Regions from separate parts of the Nonomuraea sp. NPDC050733 genome, predicted to be linked through region 1. Evidence: riboswitches for the same ligand, from Rfam matches in the RefSeq annotation. Region 1 holds a riboswitch; each other region holds the start of a gene.
The links. Region 1 has a riboswitch for cyclic di-AMP ahead of AB0H64_RS15345 (hypothetical protein). Riboswitches for the same ligand answer to the same signal wherever they lie in the genome.
Positions count from the first base shown of each region.

Region 1 (4,863 bases):
CGCTTCGCCCGTACCGAGGGGATCTTGCCCGCACCCGAGCCGACGCACGCGCTGGCCGAGACGATCGCCGAGGCGCTGCGCTGCAAGGAGAGCGGCGAGGACAAGGTGATCCTGACGGCGCTGTGCGGTCACGGCCACTTCGACCTGGCCGCGTACGACCGTTACCTGTCGGGGGCGATGGAGGACTTCGCGCTTCCGCAGGAGCGCATCGACGAGGCCCTCGCCCACCTGCCCGGCTGACCGGACCGCGCCGTCCCGGTCCGCGCGCTCCCGCCCGCCGGGCGGGCGTCAGCGCGCCGTAGGACGCTTGCCGTGGTTGGCCTTCTTCTTCTTGCGGGCCTTGCCCTTGCGACTGCGCCTGGCCATACGGGCCTCCCTGGGAAACCGACGAGCTCTGGTGTGACGTGTGTCTCCAACGTCCCTCTCCGGCGCTTCCGGCACAAGAGTGAGACCGGTCAACATTCCCCAACACTGGCATGTCATAATTTGGTGGAATCTGTTGGAAGGAGCGCGGGCTTGCTGGCACAGCAGCGACAGCAGACCATCCTCGAACGCGTCCGCAGCAGCGGCGGCGTCCGGGTGGCGGACCTCGTGCGCGAGCTCGGTGTCTCCGACATGACGATCCGCCGCGACCTGGAGGTCCTCGCCGAGCGCGGCCTGCTGGCCAAGGTCCACGGCGGCGCGACGGCGCTGGACCAGGGCTCCACGGAGGAGCCGGGGTTCACCGCCAAGTCGGCCCGGCAGCAGCACGAGAAGGAGGCCATCGCGCGTGCCGCCGCCGAGCTCGTACGGCCGGGCACCGCGGTCGCGCTTTCGGCCGGCACCACGACGTGGTCGCTGGCCCACCATCTGACGGGTGTGCCCGAGCTGACGGTCATCACGAACTCCGTGCCCGTCGCCGACGTCTTCCACCGCAACCCGCGTCCCGACCGCACGGTCGTGCTGACCGGGGGCGTCCGCACTCCCTCCGACGCGCTGGTGGGCCCGGTGGCGGTGGCCGCGATCCGCCGGCTGCACGTGGACACGCTGTTCCTCGGGGTGCACGGCATGAGCGTGCGGGCCGGGTTCACCACGCCGAACCTGCTGGAGGCGGAGACCGACAGGGAGCTGGTGGCCGCGGCGCACCGGCTGGTGGTCCCGGCCGACCACACGAAGTGGAACACGATCGGCATCAGCACGATCGCCGAGCTGGCCGAGGCCGACGTCGTCATCACCGACGCGGGGCTGCCCGAGGACGCACGCACCGAGCTGGCCGAACGGGCCGGACAACTGATCATCGCTGAGGGGTAGCCGTGAAGCGCACCATCACCCATCTGGCCGACGGCCGGGAGCTGATCTACTTCGATCGGAGCGACGACGCCGACCGCGGCGCGATCGACCGCCGGCCGCTCGATCCGCGACCGGTGGCCTCCGAGCTGCGTTACGACCCGCTGACCGAGGAGTGGATCGCGGTCGCGGGACACCGGCAGACACGCACGTTCATGCCTCCGGCGGACGAGTGCCCGCTGTGCCCGTCGACGGACACCCGGGCCTCGGAGATCCCGGCGCACGACTATGACGTGGTGGTCTTCGAGAACCGTTTCCCCTCCTTCTCCATGAATCTCGGGACTTATCAGGATGTGGGGGGTCTGAGCGAGGTTCGTCCGGGTGTGGGGCGGTGCGAGGTGGTGTGCTTCACCTCGGATCACTCGTCATCGTTCTCCCGGCTCTCCGACGCGCAGGTCGAGCTGGTGATGGAGGCGTGGGCCGACCGTACCGCCGAGCTGTCCGCGATCGACGGCGTCGAGCAGGTCTTCTGCTTCGAGAACCGGGGCGAGGAGATCGGCATCACGCTGACCCACCCGCACGGACAGATCTACGCGTACCCGTACGTCACTCCCCGCACGAAGCTCCAACTCGGCGCGGCCAGGCGGCACGCGGACCGGCAGGGGGGCAACCTGTTCGCGGACGTGCTGGCGGCCGAGCGCGCCGCCGGGACGCGGGTCGTGGCCGCCAACGAGCTGTGGACGGCCTTCGTGCCGGCCGCGGCGCGCTGGCCGTTCGAGGTGCACGTCTACCCGCACCGGCAGGTCCCCGACCTCGCCGCGCTGTCGGAGGAGGAGCGCGCCGCGTTCGCGCCGCTCTACACCTCGGTGCTGCGGGCGCTGGACGGGATGTTCGGCGTCGCCATGCCGTACGTCGCGGCCTGGCACCAGGCACCGGTACGGCAGGACCGCGAGCTGGGGTACCTGCACCTGGAGCTGTTCAGCATCAGGCGGGCGCCCGGGAAGCTGAAGTATCTGGCGGGGTCGGAGTCGGCGATGGGCGCGTTCGTCAACGACGTGCTCCCGGAGGAGGCGGCCCGGCTGATTCGATCACAGGTAGATCACTGATTGATCTCCGATTGGAGTCGCATGACCTCCGCTTTACTACTAGTATCCCTTCGGTACCGGCGGTAACAGCTGGTACACGCCTAATCCCGGGCGCGTCGCTCGGGAGCCGGGGACCCACCGCATCTGGGGTGAATCCACTTCGGTGGTAGGGACCTCCCATCCCGAACCCGTCAGCTAACCCGGTCGGCAGAGGGAGAGGAATCCTCCGTGGCGTCCGCGTCCCCCACGCGCCTTGCCATCAACTTCATCATCGGCGTCGTGATCGCCACCGCCGGTTTCGGCGCGGCCACCGCGACCGCCGACCCCAAACCCAGCGAATCCGAGCTGCGCGCCGAGCTGAAGAAGCTGAACGGCAAGGTCGACAAGCTCATCGAGAGCTACAACCTCAAGCGGGTCGAGCTCGCCAAGGCCCAGCAGGCGGCCGGCACGGCCGGCAAGCGGCTCGCCGCCGCCGAGCAGGCGGTCGCCACGGCCGAGCGCCGGGTCACCGAGATCGCGCAGTTGCGCTACCAGAACGGCGACCCGGCCATCATCGGCTTCATGCTTCCCAAGAGCGCCGCCGGCGCGGCCGTCCTGGAGCAGATGACCCGCGAGCAGCAGGCGGTCGTGCTGGGCGTCGCCAGGGCCCGCGACGAGAAGAAGCGGGCGGCCGACGAGGCCGCCGCCCTGGCCACCCGGATCAGCGCCGAGACGGCGGACGTCGCCAAGCGGCGCGACGAGGCCCAGGACGTCATCGACGACATCGAGAAGAAGCTCAAGGACCTCGTGCCGGTCAGCACCGGCCGCCGCTCCGACGGCACCTGGGCGCCCGAGCTGCCGTCGGGCACCGACAACATCACCCCCCGCACCCGGGCGATGCGCGCGCTGGTCGAGAAGAACTTCTCGCTGCCGTTCACGGTCGGCTGCTTCCGCTCGGGGTCGAGCGGCGAGCACCCGCTGGGCCGGGCGTGCGACTTCATGATGAGTTCGGGCGGCACCATGCCCAGCGCGGCCAACCAGGCCCTCGGCGACCGCCTCGCGGCCTGGGCGTTGGCGAACAAGGCGAAGCTGGGGGTGAAGTACGTGATCTGGCGGCAACGCATCAACCAGGGCTCCGGCTGGAGCGCCATGTCGGACCGTGGCAGCATCACCGAGAACCACTTCGACCACGTCCACATCTCGATGAACTGAAACCGGGATGCCGTTTGTGCCGGCGGTGGTGATGCGGTGGAGACTGGCGGCTGCGTAAGCCCTCGCGCCGGTTGGGGCTTGTCGCCAACTCCCACCACCGGTCATCGGCCGGCCGCTCGGCCTCGCCCCAGGACTGTCGAGCGGGGGGCGACCCGCTGGATCCGCTTCCATGACGCCGGGGGCGATACCTGGCCCCACCTCGAACTCGACGACCGGGGACGGGGCACCGTGATCTCGCCGGTCACAACTCCTCGGGCGCGATGCCGCTGCGCCGGGCCAGCACCCTGGTCCCCGGCCCGGAGGCGGCGCCCGGACCGGGCAGCACCGTCACGTTGGCGGTGGTCACCGCTTCCCCGCACCCCGAACAGCAGACCTGCGGGGTGAATTCCGCACCACATTCGCGGTGCACCAGGCGCACCGGCGGACCGCCCGCCGGTGTCGCCCATTTGTCGCCCCAGGCCATCAGCGCCATCAGTACCGGCACGAGTTCGCGGCCGGCCTCGGTGAGGTGGTACTCGTGCCGCAGCGGGCGCACCTGATACGCCCGGCGCTCCACGATGCCGTCGGTGAGCAGCGTCTCGAGCCGGCGGGTGAGCAGGTTGCGGGCGATGCCGAGGTTCTGCGCGATGTCGTCGAACCGGTGCAGGCCGAGGTAGATGTCCCGCACGATCAGCGGCGTCCACCACTCGCCGACGCGTTCCAGGGACTGCCCGATCGAGCAGTGCATCTCCGCGAAGCTAGTCCGTTGCATGGCGCCAGTGTAGAGGGTTGCTTCATTCAACTCACTCTTGTACGTTGCCGAACAGGAGAGTTTAATGAAAGGACTTACCTATGCCGTTCGTAGAGCTGTTCGTCCCCAAGGGCTCGCTCGACCAGGAGCACCGCGAGAAGATCGGCGGGCGACTGGTGTCGGAGGTGATGATCGCCGAGGGCGCCCCCGACACCGAGGCGGCCAGGTCCATCTCGTGGCTGGTGGTCAACGAGATCGACGCCTGGTTCGTGGGCGGCCGGCAGTTGCCCGCCGGGGAGAAGCCCAAATACGTGGTGCGAGTGGGGGTCCCGGCCGGTTCGATGAACGACGAAAAACGCCGTGACATCGTGCGGCGCGTCACGCGGGTGCTCGCGGACGCCGATGTGGATCCGGGACGGTTCACCCAGGCCGCCGCCGCGTGGGTGCACATCAACGAGATCCCGGAGGGCAACTGGGGAGCGGGCGGGGAGATCGTGCGCATCGAGGACATCGCGGCCATAGTCACCAGCGGTTAGACCCTCGGCCGGGGACGCGCTGGGGACGCTCGTGGCACCGACGGTGCACCGGGCC
Region 1 is NZ_JBFAHO010000007.1:28,540-33,402, forward strand. It holds gene AB0H64_RS15330 (TrpB-like pyridoxal phosphate-dependent enzyme) at 1-240, shown strand, start outside; gene AB0H64_RS15335 (DeoR/GlpR family DNA-binding transcription regulator) at 517-1,290, shown strand; gene galT (galactose-1-phosphate uridylyltransferase) at 1,293-2,372, shown strand; cyclic di-AMP (ydaO/yuaA leader) riboswitch at 2,440-2,575, shown strand; gene AB0H64_RS15345 (hypothetical protein) at 2,580-3,542, shown strand; gene AB0H64_RS15350 (helix-turn-helix domain-containing protein) at 3,784-4,293, opposite strand; gene AB0H64_RS15355 (tautomerase family protein) at 4,374-4,808, shown strand.

Region 2 (4,863 bases), on a different contig from region 1:
AACACCTCGCTGACCTCGCCCGACGCGCACCCCTCCTGCCACTCCTCGACGCTGACCAGGCGCTCCTCGGCCTCCAGGCCGAGGTCGTCGGCCAGCGCGAGGATCGAGTCGCGGGTGATGCCGGGGAGCAGGGTGCCGGTCAGGGAGGGAGTGACGAGCTTGCCGCCGATGACGAAGAACAGGTTCATCCCGCCCATCTCCTCGACGTACGCGTGCTGGGCCGCGTCGAGCCACACCACCTGGTCGCAGCCGTTCTCCACGGCCTGGCGCTGGGCGACGAACGCGGCGGCGTAGTTGCCGCCGCACTTGGCGAAGCCGGTGCCGCCGGGGGCCGCGCGGGTGTACTCGGTGGACAGCCACACCGAGACGGGCTTGACGCCGCCGGTGAAGTACGAGGCCGCCGGCGAGGCGATCACCATGTACCTGTAGGTGCGCGACGGGTAGTTGACGCCCAGCCCGACCTGGGTGGCGATGATGAAGGGCCGCAGGTAGAGGCTGTGCCCCTCAGTGGTCGGCACCCACTCGCGGTCGGCCTGCACGAGTTGCTCCAGCGACTCGACGAACGTCTCCTCGGGCAGCTCCGGCATCGCCATGCGCACCGCCGACTGGTTGAAGCGGGCCGCGTTGGCGTACGGGCGGAACGTCACGACCGAGCCGTTGATCTGCCGGTACGCCTTCAGCCCCTCGAACAGCTCCTGCGCGTAGTGGAAGACCGCCGTGGCCGGGTCGAGCGTGAGCGGCCCGTACGGCTGGAGCCGCGCGTCGTGCCAGCCCTCGCCCTCGGTGTACTCGATGGAGATCATGTGATCGGTGAAGGTTTGCCCGAAGCCCGGACTCGCCAGTACCTGCTCGCGCTCCGCCGCGGTGCGAGCGTGGTCGGATAGCTGCACGTCGAAGCTGAGCTTCTGAGCGATGGTCATGACGATGGTCCTTCTCTCTACGACTCGGTGATGTCGGCGGCACTGCGCGCCGGCAGTCCACGTACTTCCTATTGTCTCGCTATTTGGGATGGCAAGGGGTCACTGGGATGGTATGACCCTGAACATGCGAAAAGCGCCTGGTGGGTCCGGTTCGGACCGCCAGGCGCTTACGGAGCTGGGGCGGCCCTAGCCCGATACTCGCGCGGTGATGGCGTCGCCGATCTCGCTGGTCGTCCGGCTCGCCCCGCCGCTCACCCGCTCGATGATGTCGTCGGCGACGGCCTGCTCCACCTTGGCGGCCTCGGCGTGCAGGCCGAGGTGGTCGAGGAGCATGGCGACGGACAGGATCGTCGCGGTCGGGTCGGCCTTGCCCTGGCCCGCGATGTCGGGCGCGCTGCCGTGGACCGGCTCGAACATGCTGGGCGCGGTGCGGTCGGGGTTGATGTTGCCACTGGCGGCCAGGCCGATGCCGCCCGCGATCGCCGCGCCGAGGTCGGTGATGATGTCGCCGAAGAGGTTGTCGGTGACGATCACGTCGAACCGCTCGGGCTGCGTGACGAAGAACATGGAGGCCGCGTCGATGTGACTGTAGTCGGTCGTGACCTCGGGGAACTCCTCGGCCACCCGGTTGACCGTGCGCTGCCAGAGGTCTCCGGCATAGGTCAGCACGTTGGTCTTGTGGATGAGCGTGAGCTTCTTGCGCGGCCTTGACTGCGCCTTGGCGAAAGCGTAACGCACCACGCGCTCCACACCGTGGGCGGTGTTGAGCGACTCCTGGGTGGCGATCTCGTGCGGGGTGCCGCCGCGCATCACGCCGCCCGTGCCCGCGTACAGGCCCTCGGTGCCCTCGCGGATGACGATCATGTCGATGTCCTCGGCGCCGGCGCCGGCCAGCGGCGTCTCCACTCCCGGGTAGAGCTTGACCGGGCGCAGGTTGACGTAGTGGTCGAAGACGAAGCGCAGGCGCAGCAGCAGGTCGCGCTCCAGGATGCCCGGCGGCACGCTGGGGTCGCCGACGGCGCCGAGCAGGATCGCGTCGTAGCCGCGCAGCTCCTCCAGGACGGAGTCGGGCAGGGTCTCGCCCGTGCGGTGGTAGCGGGCGGCGCCGAGGTCGTAGTGGGTGGCCTCGATCTTCGTGCCGACGGCTTCGAGCACCTTGAGCCCTTCGGTCACGACCTCGGTGCCGATGCCGTCCCCAGGGATCACTGCCAGGCGAATGTCGCGCGAATCCATGGCCGTACCCTACCGGCTCGTCTCGGCTGCCGAACACACCATCTCACCTAGCGGACTATCCGTTTTGCCAGGTATTGCGGTCGTTTGACCGTTTCGTTAGAGTCCATCGAGCCGAATCCGCGCAGCAGCTGCGTGGAGCCGGGGACCCATTCCCCTTTTTGGGGCGAATCGGCAGGTCACCGCCGTAGGGCCACTTCCAGGCCCGAGCCCGTCAGCTAACCCGGTAGGCCGTATGGAAGGACCTTCGTGTCTCGCATCGCCATGCTCGCCGCCGTCGCGACCGCAGGGGTCGTGCTCGCCGCCCCGGCCAGCGCCTCCCTCGCCTCCTCCCAGCCGTCGCGGCAAAGCACCCCCCTTCCCCCCACCTCCTCTGGAACGTTCCAGAACGCGTCCTCCTCGCTGCCGGGCAGCGCCAAGGAGGAGACCACGACGGCCCGCCTGACCTCGCCCATCGTCACGTTGACCGCGGCGGACGTCCAAGCCGCCCGCGACAAGAAGACCTCTCTCCCCGCCTGGAAACAGGCACTCAAGTTCGCCCTCGACAAACGCGGCACCCCGTACGTGTGGGGCGGCACCACCCGCAAGGGCTACGACTGCTCCGGCCTGACGTTGAAGGCCTACCAGCACGCCGGCATCCAGCTCCCCCGCACCGCCGCACAGCAGTACCAGGCGTTCTCCCGGAAGATCTCCTGGAAGAACCTCAAGCCTGGCGACCTCGTCTTCTTCCACAACCTCGGGCACGTCGGGATGATCTCCAAGCCCGGGTACATGGTCCACTCCCCGCACACGGGTGACGTGGTCAAGGTGGAGCGCCTGTCGGCCTGGCGCCGCACCTCCTTCGTCGGCGCCGTCCGCCCCGACCCCAAGGGCGTCAAGGCGTGGGCCGCCATGAAGGCCGAGCGCAAGGCTCCCGCACCGGCCAACATCCCCGCGGCCACCATCCTGTGACACCCGTTCGGTGACACCTGTCCCGTGACCCACTGCCGGTGGGCCGGACGCGGCCGACGGTCGCGCCCGGCTCACCGGCATGACGGGGATCAGGCGTGGGTCAGCGGCGGGCCGGCCGCGTGCAGGAGGAGCGGGGGGAGGTCAGCGCTGGTCGGCGGCCTGCGGGGCCCCGCCGTTGTCGCGGCGGTCCAGCGCGGTCTGGACGGCCTCGGCCGCCTCGTCGTCGCGCTCCTCGGCGCCGTTCCAGGAGTACATCTCATACATGTGGTTCATCTCATTTCGCAGGGCGTCGTACAGACGGAAGTCGGATCCCGGCCGAGCATGAGCTCGCAGCACGGGGACACGGACCAGGCGATGGGGCTGACGGCCGACGCGACGCCACACCGCGGCGGGTCGCCGGCCTGCCCTAACAGGCCCCGCCGCGGCAGGTAATGAGTACGAGAACCTGGCGCATTGCTAGCAATGTACCTTCCGGCCTCCGGGCTGTCTCCTTGGACGTCCTAATATCTCGCATCGTGAGACAAAAACGACCGCCGCCGGACAGATGCTGTCCGGCGGCGGTCTTCGGGAGGGGGACGGCCCGTCAGCCGTCGAGGTCGACCGAGCGGCCGCTGTCCGCGCCGATCTCGGCGACGATCTGCTCGACCACGTCGGCCGGGATGGCCGTGTCGACGGTCAGCGCGATGAGCGCCTTGCCGCCCTTGACGTCCCGGGCCACCTGCATCGAGGCGATGTTGACGCCGTGCTCGCCGAGGAGTCGGCCGACGACGCCGACCACGCCGGGCCGGTCGGTGTAGGTGAAGAACGACAGGTGCTCGGTCGGCTCGATCTCCATCTCGTAGCCGTTGACCTCGACGATCTTCGTGATCTGCCGCGGGCCGGACAGCGTGCCGGACACGGAGACCTGCCGGCCGTCGGCCAGCACGCCACGCACGGTGATGACGTTGCGCCAGTCGGGGCTCTCGGAGCTGGTCACCAGCTCCACCGTGACACCGCGGTCCTTGGCGAGCAGCGGCGCGTTGACGTACGTCACGGAGTCCTCGACCACGTCGGTGAAGACGCCCTTGAGCGCGGCCAGCTCCAGCACCCGCACGTCCTGCGAGGCGATCTCGCCGCGCACCTCGACGTCGAGCTTGGTGGCCACCTCGCCCGCCAGGGCGGTGAAGACGCGGCCGAGCTTCTCGGCGAGCGGCAGGCCCGGCTTGACGTCCTCGGCGACGGCGCCGCCCTGGACGTTGACGGCGTCGGGCACGAACTCGCCGGCCAGCGCGAGCTTCACGCTGCGCGCCACCTGGGTGCCGGCCTTCTCCTGGGCCTCGTGCGTGGAGGCGCCGAGGTGCGGCGTCACGACGACCTGGTCGAGCTCGAACAGGGGGCTGTCGGTGCAGGGCTCCTTGGCGAAGACGTCGATGCCGGCGCCCGCCACGCGACCCTCCTTGATCGCGGTGTAGAGCGCCGCCTCGTCGACGATGCCACCGCGGGCCACGTTGACGATCCGCACCGAGGGCTTGACCTCGTGCAGCTCCTTGTCGCCGATGAGGCCGACGGTCTCCTTGGACTTGGGCAGGTGGACGGTGATGAAGTCGGCCTGCTTGAGCACCTCTTCGAGGCTGAGCAGCTTGACGCCCATCTGCGCGGCGCGGGCCGGCGGCAGGTAGGGGTCGTAGGCGATCAGCTCGACGCCGAACGGCTGGAGCCGCTGCGCCACGAGCTGCCCGATCTTGCCGAGGCCGAGGATGCCGACGACCTTCTCGTCGAGCTC
Region 2 is NZ_JBFAHO010000002.1:238,615-243,477, reverse strand. It holds gene AB0H64_RS04750 (branched-chain amino acid aminotransferase) at 1-920, opposite strand, end outside; gene AB0H64_RS04745 (3-isopropylmalate dehydrogenase) at 1,107-2,153, opposite strand; cyclic di-AMP (ydaO/yuaA leader) riboswitch at 2,253-2,398, shown strand; gene AB0H64_RS04740 (C40 family peptidase) at 2,400-3,101, shown strand; gene AB0H64_RS04735 (hypothetical protein) at 3,243-3,365, opposite strand; gene serA (phosphoglycerate dehydrogenase) at 3,685-4,863, opposite strand, start outside.
Region 2: another riboswitch for cyclic di-AMP. It lies ahead of AB0H64_RS04740 (C40 family peptidase); the one in region 1 lies ahead of AB0H64_RS15345 (hypothetical protein).

Region 3 (4,863 bases), on a different contig from region 1:
CGGCTGGTCGCCGCAACCGGCCACGGCTGCTGACATCGCCGCCGCGACCAGCAGCGCCCCCGCCGCCCGGACCCCGCAATGGTTGACGCGCATGGACATGACCTCGTTGTAGGAGACGGATAGGCCAAGACTATCCCTAACTACTACGTAGCGTCGTTGACCGCGCTCAGGCGAAGAGGAGCTCGTGGCAGTGGTGCGCCAGCAACGACGCGAAGCCCGGCACGAGGGCCACCATGGCCGGTCCTGCGAGCAGGAGCCCTACCGCCAGCGCCCCGGCGAGGCGTCCCCGGCGGTCGAGAGGCGGCTCCGGGGTGAGCATGCGTCGTACGCGGATCAGTGCGGTCTCGCCGCCGGCCCCGAGGGTGAAGGCGGGCGCACGGCCGGTGGCCAGGCGCACCAGCGCGGCGGCGATGACGATGCGGGGATGACGGCGGGCGGCCAGGTCGTCGGCCAGCAGCTCGACCAGGCGAGCCAGCTCCGTCCTGGCCCGCTCGAACAGCGGGACCGCCGGAAACGCCCGGGCAAGGACCTCGCCGAAGGCCAGCACGAGATGATGACGGCCGCGCAGGTGCGCCCGCTCGTGCGCGATCACGGCCGAGGCTTCCTCCTCGCTGAGATCGCGCAGCGCGGCCGTGGTGATCACCGCTCTGCCGCGCCGGCCGGGCACGCAGTACGCGAGCCGCTCGTCGAAGTCCACGACGATCGCGTCCAGCGCGCCGTCGTGCCGGCCGAGCAGGGCGAGCGCCTCGGCATGGCGGCGCCGCTCGGCACGGGCACCGGTCAGCACAGAGACGGCGCACCAGGCGACACGAAGGATCAGCGCGCCGGCGACGGCGGCGGAGGAGCCCATGGTCGCCATGGCCAGGTCGGGGCCGTCCGTCAGCATCTCCGCGCACGCCGCGAAGAACTCGGCCAGGCCATGACCCACGACCGTCGCGGGGACGGCGAGCACGAACACGGCGAGCAGCACGGACACGATCACCGACGCACACGCCGCCTGCCACATCACGATCGCCAGCCGGGGCGCCCGATCGGCCCACCTCGCCTCGCCCAGCAGCCGGGGCAGCACGACCGCGGCGATGATCGCATAGATCGTCAGCACAGCGGCGGGCACGATCGCCGTGATCATGCGCGGTCCCTCGGCGGGAACACCTTCAGAGCCGCCTCCAGGGCGTCGGCCTCCTCGGGCGTCAAGCGCTCCAGGAAGTGGACCAGGGTGGCGGCCTGGTTGCCGCTGCGGGCCAGCGACTCGCGCATCAGATCGGCGGTGTGGGCCTCCTTGGAGGAGACCGGCCGGTAGATGTACGCCTTGCCGACAGCCTCCCGCTTGAGCAGGCCCTTCGTGTGCAGCTTGTCCATCACGGTCATCACCGTCGTGTAGGCGATCTCCCGCTCGCGGCGGAGGTCCTCCAGCACGTCGCGCACGGACGCCGGCCGGCGGTAGGCCCACATGCGGTCCATGATCGTAGATTCAAGCTCTCCGAGACCGCGCACCACGTCAACCCTTCTGAACAGCAGGACCATGTTCATGCTACTGGCGGTCGTAGACACCTGGCTTGCCATGATGCGGCACGACATCACTAGTTGCCGCAGGCCAGGGTATCGACCTCCGTGCAGGGGGACGGATGAGCGACAGCACGGACGGTCGGCCACGCCGGTATGTGCGGTGGACGGGCGTCGTCATGCCCGTGATCGATGTCCTCGGCTCGCGTCCACTTGTCCGTCCTCGCTGCAGGCACAGGTCGTCCACGGGGGTCAACCATGTCCATCAACCGATCGATCATCAAGCGCGTCTCATCCGCCACGGCCGCGGGAGCCGGCGCACTCGTCCTGCTCACGGCATGCAACGGTGGCTCACCTCCAAGGCACGCCACGCCGGCCGTCGGCGATGTCGCGAACATGGCCACCACGCACCCTGGAGCGTCGTTCAATGACGCGGACGTGATGTTCGCGCAGATGATGATTCCCCACCACCAGCAGGCCGTCGAGATGGCCGAGCTGGCCGAGACCCGCGCGAGCGATCCGGAGATCAAGGAACTCGCGACGAAGATCAAGGACGCCCAAGCGCCGGAGATCAAGACCATGCGGGGCTGGCTCGAGGACTGGGGCAAGCCGGAGCCCACCGGCATGGGACACATGGACCACGGTATGCCCGGCATGATGTCCGCCGAGGACATGGGCAAGCTCAAGGACGCCAAGGGGACCGCGTTCGACAAGCAGTTCGTCCGCATGATGATGGCCCACCACGAGGGCGCGATCCACATGGCCACGATCGAGCGAACACAGGGCCAGAACCCCGACGCCGAAGAGCTCGCCAAGAGCATCGCCGCGTCGCAGCAGGCCGAGATCGAGCAGATGCGCAAGATGCTCAACCGGCTCTGACCGAGCGCCGGACGCCCGCGACGGGCGGCCGGCACTCTTGCGGGCGTACCCTCCGCCTTGGATCTCACCTCAAGATCAATGAAGAGATGCTCCACTACGCGACATAGTCGGTGAGCCGACGTTCGCCCAGTGGCGCATGACTTCAGCAAACCGCGAGAAGGTAAAGGATTGGGCGCTGAACCCCAGGTCAAAGCGATGCTTACGCATGCCTGGGCAGCCCCGTACTTGCCTCGCGCTATACGCATCGCTTACTTTGAGCGCTCGTAGACGCATCCTCGGGCAAACCCGGGCCTGCGTCTCTGACACCGCCGAGACCGCGTCCAGCAGGAACTCCCTGCACAAGTGGCGCGACCGCCGAATCCGCGATCATCGCGGAACCGGGGACCCAATCCCTTTGGGGTGAATCGAGACGCCCGTCGCGAGACGGGGTCCCGTAGGGCACTTCCACGCCCGAACCCGTCAGCTAACCCGGTAGGCGGCATGGAAGCAAGGAGTACGTCCCCGCATGTCCCCGCGCGTTCTTTCCCGTGCCCTCACCTCCCCCGCCCTCCCCCGGCTCGCCGTCGGTGTGACCATCGCGGTGAGCGCGGCGCTCGCCGGCATCCCGGCTTTCGCCGACGATCACCAGGCCACCGACCAGTCGAGCATCTCGCGAGCCAACGCCGCCCCTGCCCGGCAGTCCGCCCGGCTGACCGCGGACGCCCTGATCAGGGTGGCCGAGTCCCAGATCGGCGTCACGGAGAACGCCGTCGGCGGCGGAACGCCTTTCCACAACTGGTACATGACATCCCCCCGGGCCGCCGAGACCGTCGCCCGGGACGGCGGAAACATCCGCGCCTACGCCAACGCGCCGTGGTGCGCCATGTTCGTCTCCTGGGTGGGTGAGAAGGCCGGGCTCCGTTCCACCGTCGGCTGGGACGCCTACACCATCACCTGGGCCAAGTGGTTCAAAGCCAACAAGCGGTGGGGCACCGTCGCCAAGCCGGGCGCCGTCGTCTACTTCTCCTGGGACTCCAAGACCATCGACAGCATCGACCACATGGGCCTGGTCAAGAAGGACAACGGAGACGGCACGATCACCACGATCGAAGGCAACACCGGCAACGGCAAGGTGGAGCAGCGCGTCAGGCCCACGTCCCAGGTCGTCGGGTACGGATACCCGCAGTACAAGGCCTGACGGGCGGGGCCGGCGTACCCCTGCCACGATCGCGATGCGACCGCTCATCGCGAGGACGCCATGCGACGTGGGAGGGGCAGCACCGCGGCGGGCGCATCGGCGAAGTCGCCGGTCTCGGGGGCGTTTTGTCACGAGTACCACGGGATTTCTATGCTCGGCGTGTGCTGGGGAGAGACGACGAGACAGATCTGCTCGAGTCGTTGCTGCGGCACGCCACCGAGGGACGCGGCGGCGGGGTGATCCTTCTCGGAGAGCCGGGAATCGGCAAGACCACCCTGCTGTCCCACGCGGAGGAGCGGGCGGCCGGCTTCCTGGTGCTGCGCGCCGTCGGCGCCGCACCGGAGTCGGATCTCGCGTACGCGACCCTGCACCAGTTGTTGTTCCCCGTGCTTGGCTCGGTGGACGAGCTGCCCGGCCCCCAGGCGCAGGCCCTGAACATCCTGTTCGGACGCGCACATGGAGCACCACCTGATCCGTTCCTGGTGGCGTTGTCGACCCTGTCGTTGTTGTCCCTGCTGGCCGGCACCCTCCCCGTGTTGTGCGTCGTCGACGACGCGCACTGGGCGGACCAGCCGACGCTGAAGACGCTGGCGTTCGTCGCCCGCCGCCTGGGCAACGAGCCCGTCGCGCTGGCGCTGGCCGCGCGGGCCGATGAGGGGCACGGCGCCGACCTGCCCGACGTGCGCCGCGTCCCGCTCATGGGCCTCGGCCGCGAGGCGGCCAAGGCGTTGCTCGCCGAGCGCCTCGGCGGGCGGCGGCTGACCGACAGCGAGCAGAACCACCTGCTGACCGCCACGGGCGGGAACCCCCTGGCCCTGATCGAGCTCGCCGGAAGGCAGCAGCCCCCGGAGGGCACGCACGAGCCGCTCGCCATGACCGACGCGTTGCAGCGGTCGTTCCTGGCCAGGGTCCGGGCACGGCACGCCGAGTCGCTGCCGCTGCTGCAGCTCATCGCCGCCCATGGCACGGGCGGCGTCGACACCTTCGAGAAGGCGGCCGCGACGCTGCAGGCGGACACCGGCCCGCTGCACCGCGCCGAGCTCGACGAGCTCCTGACCTACGACGGGACGCGGCTGGTGTTCCGGCATCCGCTGATCCGGTCCGCGATCTATCACAGCGCCACGCCCGACCGGCGGGCCGCGATCCATCGAGCCCTTGCCGCGGCCTTCGACAGCCTGGCAGACCAGCATCGCCGTGCCTGGCATCTCGGCCAGGCCGCCATGGGACCCGACGAGCAGGCCGCCGAGGAGCTGGAGCGCTCGGCTGAGCAGGCCGCCCTGCGCGGTGGCCCCGCCGCGGCCATG
Region 3 is NZ_JBFAHO010000001.1:564,308-569,170, forward strand. It holds gene AB0H64_RS02585 (F510_1955 family glycosylhydrolase) at 1-99, opposite strand, end outside; gene AB0H64_RS02590 (M56 family metallopeptidase) at 167-1,129, opposite strand; gene AB0H64_RS02595 (BlaI/MecI/CopY family transcriptional regulator) at 1,126-1,530, opposite strand; gene AB0H64_RS02600 (DUF305 domain-containing protein) at 1,762-2,382, shown strand; cyclic di-AMP (ydaO/yuaA leader) riboswitch at 2,725-2,875, shown strand; gene AB0H64_RS02605 (CHAP domain-containing protein) at 2,888-3,559, shown strand; gene AB0H64_RS02610 (AAA family ATPase) at 3,721-4,863, shown strand, end outside.
Region 3: another riboswitch for cyclic di-AMP. It lies ahead of AB0H64_RS02605 (CHAP domain-containing protein); the one in region 1 lies ahead of AB0H64_RS15345 (hypothetical protein).

Region 4 (4,863 bases), on a different contig from region 1:
CAGCTCCGCTCCATCGAGGAGAAGCTGGACGTCTAGCCCGGCGGTGCCGGCGAGGTCATCCGGCGGTCAGCTTGGTGATGGCGGCGACGAGGTCCGGCCAGAGCGGACGCGGCAGGTCGTGGCCCATGCCGGGGAAGGTCAGCAGCCTGGCCCCGGGAATGGCCTCGGCGGTGGCCCGGCCGCCTTCGAGGGGGACGAGCTGGTCGGCCTCGCCGTGGACCACGAGCGCCGGCACGTCGAGCCGGCGCAGCCGTTCGGTGCGGTCGCCGGAGGCCATGATGGCCGCGAGCTGGCGCGCGGTGCCCGGCGGGTCGAAGCAGCGGTCGAACGCGCGGGCGGCCACGTCCGCGATGCGCGCGCGGTCCGGCTCGAAGCCGGGTGAGCCGATCACCGCCCAGGCGTCCTGGGCCCGCGCGATCACCTCCTCGCGCCCGGCGGGCGGCGTGGCCAGCAGCACCGCGCTCGCCGCCGGCGTGGGAGGGGCGACCCGCGAGCCGGGCGTGGACATGATGGAGGTGAGCGTGAGCACCCGGCCGGGATGCCGGATGGCCAGCGTCTGGGCGATCATGCCGCCCATCGAGGCGCCCACCACGTGGGCGGCGCTCCAGCCGAGCGCGTCCATCAGCCCGGCGGCGTCGTCGGCCATGTCGTCCAGCAGGTACGGCGCCGGGCCTCCGAACACGGGCTGGCCGAGGTCGTGCAGGTGCGTCGACAGGCCCGCGTCGCGGTTGTCGAAGCGGACGACGTGGTGCCCCTGCTCGGCGAGGAGGCGGCACAGGTCGTCGTCCCAGTGGATGAGCTGGGCGCCGAGGCCCATGACGAGGAGGAGGGGACGGGCACCGGCCGTGCCGAAGCTCTCGTAGGCGATCTCGATGCCGTTGGCCTTCGCTCGCATGGTCACGAGAAACAGAATGACATTCGGATCGCGGGCCGGTAAAGCCTCCACGCCGATCCCTGTGCGCGGAGACCCTGTGTGCGGAGACTCTGTGCGCGGAGACCCTGTGCGCGGAGACCCTGTGCGTGGAGGGCCGTGTGCGCTGAGATGCGCGCACCCCGCCCCGGAACCGCCGGGGCGGCGGCGGTTCCGGAACGGGGTGGCGAGGTGGGGGCCTGGATGGAGAGGCAGGCAGGCCCCCAGGGGAGGCCGGACCGGACGGGGTGGCGTCCGGACCCGGCCGATGGTCGGGTGCCGGCCGGCGTGCCGCCCGGGGGAGGCGGCCGCAGGCCGAGGGGGTCAGCGCTGGACGAGGGGGTCAGCGCTGGACGAGCTTGCGCAGGCGGTCGCGGCCGAGGTACAGGCCGCCGCCGACCGCGGCCACGCCCACCAGGGCGAGGCTGGCCGAGGTGCTCAGACCCTCGTCGCCGGGGGTGGCGTCGCGGGCCTCGGTGCGGGTGGTGGCCTGGGAGGCGTTCACCACGCGGGCGTGGTCCTTGTCACGGGACGAGACGGAGGTGCCCTTGCCGGCGGATCCGGCGCCGGACTCCTCCGGAGCGGTGGACTTGTCCTCGGCCAGCACCGGCGGCTTGGCCGGGTTGTGGTCGACGCGACGCCAGGCGCCGGTGGAGAAGGCGACCGGGTGGTTCTTCTTGCCCACGCCGTTGCCCCACTTGGTGATGACGTAGCTCACCTTGATGTGGCCCTGGCCGCCGACGCCGTCCACACCGAGCGTGCTGGAGTTGAAGCGGCCGCCGGTGAGCTGGGCGAAGGTCTTGGCGTCGAGGTCGAGCATGACGCCGCTGCTGGAGGGCACGCCCGGGCCGCGGTCCCCGACGAAGAAGGGGGCCTTCTTGCCCTTGTACATGACGTAGCCCTCGGTCATGAGCGGCCAGCTGGGGCTGGCGGCCAGACCCTTCTGCATGGGCTTGCCACTGGCCGGCAGGCCGGTGTCGCCGGCGCGGCCGGAGGAGTCGTCCCAGAAGTAGGAGGCGGTGGTCGAGCCCTTGAGGAGAACCTGCTGGCCCTCGTCGGTGTCGGCGTGCGCCGCCGTGGTGCCGGCGCCGATGGTGAGCGCGCCGAGTACGGCCGCCGTGAAGAGGCTGAAGGAACGCATGCCAAGTCGTTCGGACATGTGTTGAAAAAGTCCTTTACGTGGGGTACAGAGGGGCGCGCTCAGAAGAGATGGGGACGCGTAGCCGGGCAGAACGCCGAACGGGCACTACGCGAGAGCGCGAGAGAAGGTCAGGGGGAAGGGGTGCCGCTCAGGAGGCGGCTGGTGACACTGTCCCGTCCGGGGGTACGCGGTAGCGCATGAAGTCTTGTCCTCTCCATCTCGCCTACCGGGTTAGCTGACGGGTTCGGACGTGGAGATGCCCTACCGGCCAAGGTGCGGCCGGATTCACCCCAGAGGTGGGTCCCCGGTTCCCGCGCGGCGCGGGATTCGGCGCCGGCCAGTCGCCGCTTCCTGACGAAGGGCTAGGTCACTGACCGGAATGCGCTTGACTCTAGCCAGCGAACCGGACAAAAGCAAAGGTAAGCCCATAAATCGGGCGAAGATCTACCTTGCAGGCAAAGAAAAAGAGGGGTACGGCATGCCGTACCCCTCCAGGAAACCAGGTCTCAGCCCGTGCTCCGGACGCCTCAGCCTCCGCTCTTGCGCCGGAAGGAACGCTTGCTGGCGGCCGGTCCGTGAGCGCCGTGAATCTTGGAAGCGTCGCCGCCCCTGCCACCAGCGCCCGAGTCGGCCTGCCGCGCACGCTTGCGCTCCAGCGCCTCACGGAACTTGCGCTTCAACTCGTCCTCGGGAGTTTCGCTGGCTTCCGGCTCCGGTGTTTCCGTCATGAGGACCTCCTGGTGTTGGGGACATTCAAAGCTTCGCACGCCCGAACCCGCCGCGCGAAACCGGCGGGCCGCCTCAGCCGCCGAGAGCGGCGAGCTCCTCGGAGGTGAGGACCAGGTCCGCCGCCGCCACAGAGTCGAGGATGCTCTCCGGCCGGCTCGCCCCGGGGATCGGGACCATGACCGGGCTGCGCGCCAGCTCCCAGGCCAGGCAGACCCGCTGCGGAGACACCCCGCGCTGCTCGGCCACCCTGGCGAACCCCTCGTACGCGCCGCCGAGCCGCCCCGCCGCGCTGATCCCGCCCAGCGGCGACCACGGCAGGAACGCCACGCCCAGCTCCTCGCACAGGTCCACCTCCGGCTCGCTGGAGCGGAACGCGGGCGAGTACTGGTTCTGCACGCTCGCCAGCCGGCCGCCGAGGATGTCGTAGGCGATCCTGATCTGGCGCGGGTTCGCGTTGGAGATGCCCGCCATCCGGATCTTGCCGGCGTCGAGCAGGTCGCGCAGCGCGCCGATCGTCTCCTCGTACGGCACGGCCGGGTCGGGCCGGTGGTGCTGGTAGAGGCCGATCGCCTCGACGCCCAGGGCCTTCAGGGACCGCTCACACGCCTCGACCAGGTACGACGGCCGGCCGTCCAGCCCCCATCCGCCCTCCGGGGGCCGCGTGTGGCCGCCCTTGGTGGCCACCAGCACCGCGTCGCTGTCACCGCCCCAGCTCGCGAGCGCCTTGGCGACCAGCCGCTCGTTGTGACCCACCTCGTCGGACGCGGGAGTGTAGGCGTCGGCCGTGTCGATCAGCGTCACGCCGGCGTCGAGCGCCGCGTGGATCGTCCGGACCGACTGGGCCTCGTCGGGCATGTGCCCGGCCACTGACATGGGCATCGCGCCGAGACCGATGGAGCTGACGGTGGTCTGTCCGAGTGGTCGCGTGTTCATGCGGACCATCCTCCCCCTGGGGTGACCGAAAGAGGAAGGCGACCCTACCGGTTTCGCCAGCCGGGGGTGACGCTTGTGGTGAGGCGGCGCGGGGTGCGGGTGTGTACGTACAGGGCGGACGCGTGGACCACCGGCGGACGGTCGCCGGGCGGGCGCGTGGACCCGGTGGACGTGGGCACGGGGCGGGCGTGCAGGGGGTCGCCGTACAGTGATGTGAGGTCGTACTGGCTGGAGGCCGGGCGGTGATCGCCGCGGCTCCGAAGAGGGCGGGGACGTCGTGAGTGGCTGGTTGATCGTGCCGGCGGTCACGGTCGTGTGCGTGATGGCCACGTGGGGTGTGCTCGTCCTGCTGGCGCGCCGCCTGCCGCCCGGGCTCGCGCGGGACCTCGCCGCGTTCATCCCCGACTGCCTGACCACCGTCCGCAGGCTCCGCCGCAACCCCGCGGTGCCGCGCCGGGCGAAGATTGCGATCATGGTCGCGGGTGTGTGGGTGGCCAGCCCGGTCGACCTGATCCCCGAGTTCCTGCCGGTCATCGGCCCGCTGGACGACATCGTGGTGGTCGCCCTGGCACTGCGGTACGCCGCCCGGCAGGTGCCCCGCGAGGTGCTGCTGGACGCCTGGCCGGGCGAGCCCCGGTTGCTCCTCCGCCTCCTCGGCCAGAAGCCGCCACCAAGCACACGCGGGCATGTCGAGCCTGGTCAGTGATGTCTTCGCCGGCTTCGGGCGGGTCTTTCAATCCGAGACGTGCCCGGTCGCGTACGGTCAGCAGTGATCCGGTGGCCGGCGGAGACCGCGCCCAGGCACCGCCGCATCACGGTGCCGGTATGACCTCCTCCACGTGGTGGCGACCTGGGGCGGTGAAGCGGATCTCGTGTGACGCTTCGGGGGCGAGAAAGTCCAGCAGGCTCCCGCCCTCGACGGTCAACGCCTCGCGGTCGGGAGCGGACAGCGACGCGAACAGGTGCACGGTCAGAGTCGCCGCGCCGCGTACGGTGGCGAACGTCCAGGTCGCCGCCGTGAAGCCGTCCAGGAGCACCAGACGGGGAACCGGGCCGTGCGGAGCGAGGTTCTGCCGGCGGAGGCCGTCGGTGACCACCCTGGAGCGGTCGTGGTGTGACAGCAGCAGGTTGTCGAAGTCGTACAGGAACC
Region 4 is NZ_JBFAHO010000002.1:561,207-566,069, reverse strand. It holds gene AB0H64_RS06145 (hypothetical protein) at 1-36, shown strand, start outside; gene AB0H64_RS06140 (alpha/beta hydrolase) at 56-895, opposite strand; gene AB0H64_RS06135 (hypothetical protein) at 1,254-2,069, opposite strand; cyclic di-AMP (ydaO/yuaA leader) riboswitch at 2,257-2,394, opposite strand; gene AB0H64_RS06130 (DUF5302 domain-containing protein) at 2,579-2,779, opposite strand; gene AB0H64_RS06125 (aldo/keto reductase) at 2,853-3,713, opposite strand; gene AB0H64_RS06120 (DUF1232 domain-containing protein) at 3,991-4,419, shown strand; gene AB0H64_RS06115 (crosslink repair DNA glycosylase YcaQ family protein) at 4,526-4,863, opposite strand, start outside.
Region 4: another riboswitch for cyclic di-AMP. It lies ahead of AB0H64_RS06135 (hypothetical protein); the one in region 1 lies ahead of AB0H64_RS15345 (hypothetical protein).